DNA from 2 places in the Streptomyces sp. NPDC045846 genome. Region 1 is predicted to be linked to the other one. Evidence: riboswitches for the same ligand, from Rfam matches in the RefSeq annotation. Region 1 holds a riboswitch; the other holds the start of a gene.

Region 1 (4,411 bases):
CCATCTGGATCGCGCTGTAGTGGACGAAAACATCCGCACCACCGTCGACCGCGATGAAGCCGTACCCCTTCTCCGCGTTGAACCACTTGACGGTGCCCTGAGCCATGCCTAACTCCCCTATTACTGGCCCTTGCACGGGACCACACTTCGCGGACCCGGGTCAGACCTCCACCCTCCGACAGGAGAGGGTGTGCGCCGGAACGCGTCGACCGCGGCTGAATGTATCTGCCCAACTGCCCTCTGCAACAGGTCAATCGGACGAGAATTCCGGGCACACGCAGTGAACGGAATGCCATGAATTCAGCATTCCGGGGCAAGTCGGGCCGGGCAAAGCGCACTTAAGGCACAAAGGACACACACACTTTGACCTCATGTTGTCGCGTTCTCATATGCACTTGGCACGGGAAGCGAAGGCGCTTCCCCAACTGTACCCCGCTCAACCATGCTGAATTGCCCCCTCCGCTTCTCGTGCGGAGGGGGCAACTCTGCGTACAGACGGCGTTAAACGGCGCGGCGGTTCAGCCGCCCGCGACCGCCGGAATGATCGAGACGCCGGCGCCCTCGGGCGTGGCCGTCTGGAGGCCCTGCTCGAAGCGCACGTCGTCGTCGTTGACGTACACGTTGACGAAGCGGCGCAGCTTGCCCTGGTCGTCCAGGACGCGCGCGGCGATCCCGGCGTGGTTCTTCTCCAGGTCGGCGATGACCTCGGCCAGCGTCGCGCCCTCGGCGGCGACCTCGGCCAGGCCGCCGGTGTAGGTGCGCAGGATGGTGGGGATGCGGACGTTCACGCTCATGGTTCGGTACTCCTAGTCGATCAGCAGAGGCTCAGTGGGCGAGGCCCGCGTCGCGGAAGGCGTCCAGGCTCGGGCGGATGGTCGCGGTCGCCTGGGACGTGGCGGCCACCGCGTCCAGGGTCTTGAGCCCGTCACCGGTGTTGAGCACGACCGTGGTGAGCGACGGGTCGAGGAGACCGGCCTCGATGAGCTTCTTGGTGACGCCCACCGTCACGCCGCCCGCGGTCTCCGCGAAGATGCCCTCGGTCCGGGCGAGCAGCTTGATGGCGTCGACGATCTGCTCGTCGTCGACGTCCTCCACCGCGCCGCCCGTGCGGCGCGCGATGTCCAGGACGTACGGCCCGTCCGCCGGGTTGCCGATGGCCAGCGACTTGGCGATGGTGTCCGGCTTCTGCGGGCGTACGACATCGTGCCCGGCCTTGAAGGCGGTGGAGACCGGGGAGCAGCCCTCGGCCTGCGCGCCGAAGATCTTGTACGGCCTGTCCTCGACCAGGCCGAGCTTGATCAGCTCCTGGAGCCCCTTGTCGATCTTGGTGAGCTGGGAGCCCGAGGCGATCGGGATGACCAGCTGGTCGGGCAGCCGCCAGCCGAGCTGCTCGCAGATCTCGTACGCCAGCGTCTTGGAACCCTCGCCGTAGTACGGCCGCAGGTTGACGTTGACGAAGCCCCAGCCCTCGCCGAGCGGGTCGCCGATGAGCTCGGAGCAGAAGCGGTTCACGTCGTCGTAGTTGCCCTCGATGCCGACGAGCTCGCCGCCGTACACCGCGGCCATGACGACCTTGCCCTGCTCCAGGTCGTGCGGGATGAACACGCAGGAGCGGAAGCCGGCCCGCGCGGCGGCGGCGCCGACCGCGCCCGCGAGGTTTCCGGTGGAGGAGCAGGAGAGCGTGGTGAAGCCGAAGGCGCGGGCGGCCTCCAGGGCCTGGGCGACGACGCGGTCCTTGAAGGAGTGCGTCGGGTTGCCGGAGTCGTCCTTGACGAACAGCTTGCCGGGCTCGACGCCCAGCTCGCGCGCCAGGTTCTCGGCCTTGACGAGCTTGGTGAAGCCCGGGTTCAGGTTCGGCTTGTCGGCCACGTCGGCGGGGACGGGCAGCAGCGGCGCGTACCGCCAGATGTTCTCGGGGCCCGCCTCGATCCGCTTGCGCAGCGCCTCGGGGTCGCCGAGCGGCAGGTCATAAGCCACTTCGAGCGGTCCGAAACACAGTTCGCAGGCGAAGATCGGGCCGAGTTCGAAACGCTGGCCGCACTCGCGGCAGGAAAGCCCGGACGCGGGACCGAGATCGACGGGGGTGCCGGAAGCGGTCTCGACAGAGGCGGTGTCAACAGTCTGTGCAGACATGGAGGGGAGGCCCTTTCTCCTCATCTTCCTCAGGGCGAACTTCGCCATGAGACGGATTTGGCACCTTCCCTAGCCGGTGGCCCCGTGTCTTGATCGACGAGAACCGACTGGAGGGTTGCCGGGGCTTCAACGGGCCGTTTCCCTCTGCCCCTCTGGATGAGCGGTATTCGATTGTCAGCGTGACGACGACCCCCGACATGCGACGGTCATCCGCGTTGTTCAAGACTGTAACCGAAGCACTGGACGGTTGAGATAGTCGTCCGAACCGCGAGATGGATCACACGAGGAGGCCGGGAAACGTGCTGGAAGAGGTGGAACGCTGGCTGAGCAGGCGTTCCTGGTCCGCGGCCCAGCGGCCGATCGACACGATCCTGGCCGCGAAACAGCGGACGGGCACGACGGTGAGCGTCGTGTTGCCCGCGCTCGACGAGGAGGCCACGGTCGGTGACATCGTGGCCGCGATCCGGCGCGAGCTGATGACCGCTTCCGTGCCCCTGGTCGACGAGCTCGTGGTCGTCGACTCCGGCTCCACCGACCGTACGGCCGAGGTCGCCGAGAAGGCGGGCGCGCGGGTCGTGCACCGGGACGCGATCCTGCCGCGCGTCCCCGCGCTGCCCGGCAAGGGTGAGGTGCTGTGGCGCTCGCTCCTGGTGACCGGCGGCGACGTCGTGTGCTTCATCGACGCCGACCTCAAGGACTTCGACGCGGGGTTCGTCTCCGGGATCGTCGGGCCGCTCCTGACCGACCCGGACGTCGACTTCGTCAAGGCGATGTACGACCGCCCCTTCGGCGCGACCGCGGGCCAGGGCGGCCGGGTCACCGAGCTGGTGGCGCGCCCGCTGCTCAACCTGCACTGGCCCCAACTGGCCGGTGTGGTACAGCCGTTGGGCGGCGAGTACGCGGCCCGGCGCTCACTCCTCGAGCGGCTGCCCTTCCCCGTCGGGTACGGAGTGGAGATCGCGCTCCTCGTCGACGCGCTGCACACGGTGGGCCTGGACGCGCTCGCACAGGTCGACGTGGGCGTGCGCAAGCACCGCCACCAGGACGGGCAGGCGCTCGGCCGGATGGCCGCCGCGATCTACCGCACCGCGCAGCTGCGGCTGTCCCGGGGCCATCTCGTACGCCCGGAGCTGACCCAGTTCGAGCGCGGCGAGCACGGCTTCGTGCCACGTACGTACGCCGTGGACACCGAGGAGCGGCCGCCCATGCGGGACGTCGAGGAGTACCAGGTCCACCGGGCGGCATAGCCGGGCGGCGGGTGGCCGGATCCGGTCCCCGGGGGCGGGCGCACGCGTGTTTGAGGGTCCCCGGGGCGGGCTAGGTTCGCCACATGGTCACCGCGCACGCAGCCCCCCGAGCCCAGGTACTCGTCGCGTCCAACCGCGGCCCCGTCTCCTACGCCCTGAAGGAGGACGGCTCGCTCGAACCCAAGCGGGGCGGGGGCGGGCTCGTGTCCGGGCTCAGCGCGATCGGCTCCGACGTGGAGTCGCTGTGGGTGTGCGCGGCCCTCGGCGACGGGGACCGCGAGGCGGTGCGGCGCGGCGTGGGCGAGACGGGTGTCCGGATGCTGGACATCGAGGCGTCCGTCTTCGCCGACGCGTACAACGGCATCGCGAACTCGGTGCTGTGGTTCGTCCAGCACATGCTGTACCAGACGCCGCTGGAGCCGGTCTTCGACGCGGAGTTCCGGCGGCAGTGGGCCTCGTACGAGGCGTACAACCGGGCCTTCGCGGAGGCGCTCGCGGCCGAGGCGGCGGACGGGGCGCGCGTGCTGGTGCAGGACTACCACCTCGCGCTGGTGCCGGGCCTGCTCCGCGAGCTCCGCCCCGACCTGCGGATCGGCCACTTCTCGCACACGCCTTGGGCGCCGGTCGACTACTTCCGGATGCTGCCCGACGACATCGCGCGGCAGCTGCTGCGGGGGATGCTCGGGGCGGACCGGCTCGGGTTCCTCACCTCACGGTGGGCCTCGGCGTTCATGGACTCCGTCGCGGGCGTGCTGGGGCCGGACGAGGGCGAGCTGTCCCGTCCCGGCGCCGGGAGCGACGGGCGACGGTTCTTCCGCCACGGGCGCGGCTCGGCGGGGGCACCCTCGCGCGAGACGGACATCGCCGTCCATCCGCTCGGCGCGGACGGCGACTTCCTGCGCCGGCGTGCGCACGAGGCCGACGTCGAGGAGCGGATGGTCTCCCTGCGCGAGCAGATCGGGGCCGGCCGCAAGACGATCGTGCGGGTCGACCGCACCGAGCTGTCGAAGAACATCGTGCGCGGCCTGCTC
Region 2 (4,411 bases), on a different contig from region 1:
CGGCGTGGAGGCCACGGACACGCACGTCGCGTTCCGCACGTACTCCCAGCACGACCTGGAAGCAGCGTTCGCCATCGGCCTGGACTCGTAGCCCCCTGCGGGGTGGGCGTCGAAGCACGCCGGTCTGCGAACCGTGCGTGGCCGCTCGCGCAGTTCCCCGCGCCCCTGAGCAGGGTCGCCTTCAGCAGGACGCCCGCCACCAACGAGAGTGCCCACCCAAGCCCACCCAGCCCGTCCGGCGCTTGAGGACGAGCGCCCTCAAGGCGCGAACGGGGTCCGGGGCGGAGCCCCGGGTGGGCGTGGTCCGGCGGGGTTACACCGCCGGGACGCAGCGGCCCCCCTCCGTGCGGTACTGCCACTTCGCCCCCTGCGTGACCAGCTCACGCACCGCCCGCACGAAGCGGTCCACGTGCTCGTCCGGGGTCCCCGCCCCGAAGCTGACCCGGATCGCGTTGAGGGACCGCTCGCCCGGCTCCCCCTCGGGCGCACCGCACTCGCCCGGGTCCTGCGGGTCGCTGCCGAGCAGCGTGCGCACCAGCGGGTGAGCGCAGAAGAGGCCGTCGCGCACCCCGATGCCGTACTCCGCCGACAGGGCCGCCGCGAAGTGCGAGCTGTTCCAGCCGTCGACGACGAACGAGAGGACGCCGACCCGGGGCGCGTCGTCCCCGAACAGCGACAGCACCCGGACCTCGGGGACCGCCGCCAGGCCCTCGCGGACCTTCGCGATCAGGTGCCGCTCGCGCTCGACCAGCGCGTCGAAGCCCGCCTCGGTGAGCGCCTTGCAGGCGGAGGCGATGGAGTAGACGCCGATGACGTTGGGCGAGCCGGCCTCGTGGCGCGCGGCCGTGGTGTGCCACTCGACGTCCACCCCGCCGTCACCGCGCCGCGCGACCTTCTTGGAGGCGCCCCCACCGGCCAGGTACGGCTCGGCCTCCTGGAGCCAGTCCGCGCGCCCGGCGAGCACGCCCGAGCCGAACGGCGCGTACAGCTTGTGCCCGGAGAAGGCGATCCAGTCGACGTCCAACTCCCGTACGGAGACCGGGTGGTGGGGCGCGAGCTGGGCCGCGTCGAGCACGATGCGGGCGCCGTGCGCGTGTGCCGCGGCGGCGAGTTCCCGCACCGGCCACAGCTCACCGGTGACGTTGGACGCGCCGGTGACGCACACGAGCGCGGGCCCGTAGGGGTCGCGGTCGGCGAGCGCGCGCTCCAGGGTCTCGACGGCCTGCTGCGGGGTGCGCGGCGCGTTCAGGTACGTCACCCGGGCGTCGCGCCACGGCAGGAGCGAGGCGTGGTGCTCGGTCTCGAAGACGAAGACCTGGCAGTCGGCCGGGACCACCTGGGCGAGCAGGTTGAGCGAGTCCGTGGTCGAGCGGGTGAAGACGACCTGGTCGCCGGGGCGGCAGTCGAGGAACTCGGCCACCGTCTCGCGGCTGTTCTCGAACAGGTCGGTGGAGAGCTGCGAGAGGTAGCCCGCGCCGCGGTGCACGCTGCCGTAGTAGGGGGCGTACGCGGCGACGTCGTCCCAGACCCGCTGGAGGGCGGGCGCGCTGGCCGCGTAGTCGAGGGCGGCGTACGTCACCTCGCCGCCGGTGACCAGCGGCACGGTGACGTCGCGGCCGAGCACGGGCAGCGGCGCGGCACAGCAGGGGTCGGCGGACTGAGCGGCGGCGGGGACGGTGGCGACAGGGCGTGCGGACATGGCGGTATCTCCCGGCAGGACAAGGCGAGTTGACTTCGGACCCCGGGTACGGCGGCGTGACCCTGCATCGAGCGAGAGGGTGCGACTGCCTTGCCGTGTACGGGTGTTGACCTCGGACACGCAGCCCGAAGAAGGGTGCGCGGAGGATGTGAAGAAGGGGCGGTACGCCCTATCGCATTCGCTTGCTCACGAGACTGCTCCCTTGAGGACCAGGACCCCAGGGCTGTGACATCCGATGATGTCCAGGGGTCCGCGCTTGCCGTAGGCCTTGCTGCCTACGACCTGGTCTTCACCCGGGGCACCCCGCCACGGACGGAGGGTTGCCGGACAGCGAGCCGGGGCCTAAATCGCTGTCACTCATGACCTTGGACAGCATCCTGCCACACGTCCACGGGTGCGCAAGGCACAGTCCGCGATCCGGACTGCGCCTTGCGTCACATCACGTACGGAAGACGTGCGGAGGGCTGTGGACCGGGCGGCCCACGCCTCAGGCGTTGCTCGCCGCGACCCAGCGCTCCAGGGCGGCGCGGGCCGCCCCGGAGTCGACGGCCTCGGCGGCCCGCGCCATCGCGGCGCCGATCTGCCCGGCGAGCGGGCCCGGCCCGGGTTCGAGGGCGACCAGGGCCGCCGCCGAGTTCAGCAGCACCGCGTCCCGCACCGGACCGCGCTCGCCCGCGAGGAGACGGCGGGCGACATCGGCGTTGTACGAGGAGTCCGCGCCGCGCAGGGCCTCGATGGGCACGATCTCGATGCCGACGTCGCGGGGGTCGAAGCGCTCCTCGGTGACCTGGCCGTCGCGCACCACCCACACCCGGGAGGTGCCGGTGGTGGTCAGTTCGTCGAGGCCGTCGTCGCCGCGGAAGACCAGCGCCGAGGAGCCGCGCTCGGCGAGCACGCCCGCCACGATGGGCGCCATCCGCGCGTCGGCGACCCCGGTCGCCTGGGCGCGCACCCGGGCCGGGTTGGTGAGCGGGCCGAGGAAGTTGAACGTGGTGCGGATGCCCATCTCGCGGCGGGCGGCGGCGACGTAGCGCAGCGCCGGGTGGAACTTCACCGCGAAGCAGAACGTGATGCCCGCCTCCTCGGCGACCTCGGCGACGCGTGCCGGGCTGAGGTCGAGGTTGACCCCGAGCTTCTCCAGGACGTCCGAGGCGCCGCTGGCCGAGGACGCGGCCCGGTTGCCGTGCTTGACGACCTTGGCGCCGGTGCCGGCGACCACGATCGCCGACATGGTGGAGATGTTGACGGTCTTGGCGCCGTCGCCCCCGGTGCCGACGATGTCCACGCTGGGTCCGGGCACCTCGATGAGGTTGGCGTGCCGGTACATCGTGCGGACCAGGCCGGTGATCTCGGCGACCGTCTCGCCCTTGGCGCGCAGCGCCACCGCGAAGGCGGCGATCTGCGCGTCGGTGGCCTCGCCGCGCATGATCCGGTCCATCGCCCAGGCGGTCACGTCCGCGCTCTGGTCGGTGCCGCTCAGGAGCGCGTCCAGGACGCCCGGCCAGGAGTGGGCCGCCACGGTGTCGCCTCCGGTGGGGGTAACAGCGCTCATGCTCGCTCCTGGTGGTCAAGGGACTGGATACCGCCCGTAAGCCTATCGACAGGGGCGGCCCGCCCCGCGCCCGTGCCCGCAGTACGGACGCGCCGGGGACCGGGTACGCGAAAGACTCCGGCCCGGCCCCCGTCAAGGGGCCGGGCCGGAGCCTCGGTTGTGGCGACCGTCAGGTCAGGCGGGGATCAGTGGTGGCCGTGGCCGCTCGTGATCTCCTCGTACTCCTCGGCCGTCGGCTTGGGGATCTGGTTCCCCTCGCCGAAGTAGCCCTTGCTGAGCTTGGCGCGCAGCTTCTGCGTCCGCGAGATCTTGCGGGCGACACCGTTCTCGTCGACCGCCGGGCCGACCTCGACCGGCTTGTACTGCTCGTGCGCGGTGAGCTTGTAGCGCGCACCGGCGTCCAGCGGCTCGTGCACCTCGATGAACTCGCCGTGCGGCAGCCGCTTGATGATGCCGGACTCGCGTCCGTGCAGCACCTTCTCGGCGTCGCGCCGCTGCAGACCCAGGCAGATCCGCTTGGTGGCGATGAAGGCGAGGACCGGGGCCACGAAGAACGCGATCCGCACGAACCAGGTGATGACGTTGATCGAGAGGTGGAAGTGGGTCGCCCAGAGGTCGTTTCCACCACCGACGAGCAGCACCAGGTACCAGGTGATCCACGCGACACCGAACGCGGTGCGCGTCGGCGCGTTGCGCGGCCGGTCCGCGATGTGGTGCTCGCGCTTGTCCCCGGTGATCCAGGACTCGATGAACGGGTACACCGCGATGGTCGCCAGGACCAGCGGGAAGATCACCAGCGGGACGAACACACCCAGGACGAGCGTGTGCCCCCACAGGTTGATCTCCCAGCCCGGCATCACACGGATGAGGCCTTCGGAGAAGCCCATGTACCAGTCGGGCTGGGCACCGGTGGACACCTGGTCCGGCCGGTAGGGGCCGATCGCCCAGATCGGGTTGATCGAGGCGATCGCCGCGACCACCGCGATGACACCGAAGACCAGGAAGAAGAAGCCGCCCGCCTTCGCCATGTACACCGGGAGCAGCGGCATGCCGACGACGTTCTTGTTCGTACGTCCCGGACCCGCGAACTGGGTGTGCTTGTGGTAGAAGACCAGGATCAGGTGAGCCACCATCAGGCCGAGCATGATGCCCGGCAGCAG

What was found. A riboswitch is a leader RNA that binds a small molecule or an ion and turns the genes downstream of it on or off. The one in region 1 is predicted to bind S-adenosylmethionine.
Region 2: linked by a shared signal. The riboswitch ahead of AC07F3_RS27260 (aminotransferase class V-fold PLP-dependent enzyme) and the one ahead of thrC (threonine synthase) in region 1 are both predicted to bind S-adenosylmethionine.

Annotation. Positions count from the first base shown of each region.
Region 1 is NZ_JBWKKJ010000014.1:49,666-54,076, reverse strand. Features, by position in the region: gene AC07F3_RS32765 (cold-shock protein) at 1-106, opposite strand, end outside; gene AC07F3_RS32760 (MoaD/ThiS family protein) at 519-794, opposite strand; gene thrC (threonine synthase) at 826-2,133, opposite strand; SAM riboswitch class I at 2,151-2,296, opposite strand; gene AC07F3_RS32750 (glucosyl-3-phosphoglycerate synthase) at 2,433-3,380, shown strand; gene AC07F3_RS32745 (alpha,alpha-trehalose-phosphate synthase (UDP-forming)) at 3,464-4,411, shown strand, end outside.
Region 2 is NZ_JBWKKJ010000010.1:43,037-47,447, reverse strand. Features, by position in the region: gene AC07F3_RS27265 (Lrp/AsnC family transcriptional regulator) at 1-91, shown strand, start outside; gene AC07F3_RS27260 (aminotransferase class V-fold PLP-dependent enzyme) at 314-1,699, opposite strand; SAM riboswitch class IV at 1,947-2,064, opposite strand; gene trpD (anthranilate phosphoribosyltransferase) at 2,187-3,251, opposite strand; gene qcrB (cytochrome bc1 complex cytochrome b subunit) at 3,437-4,411, opposite strand, start outside.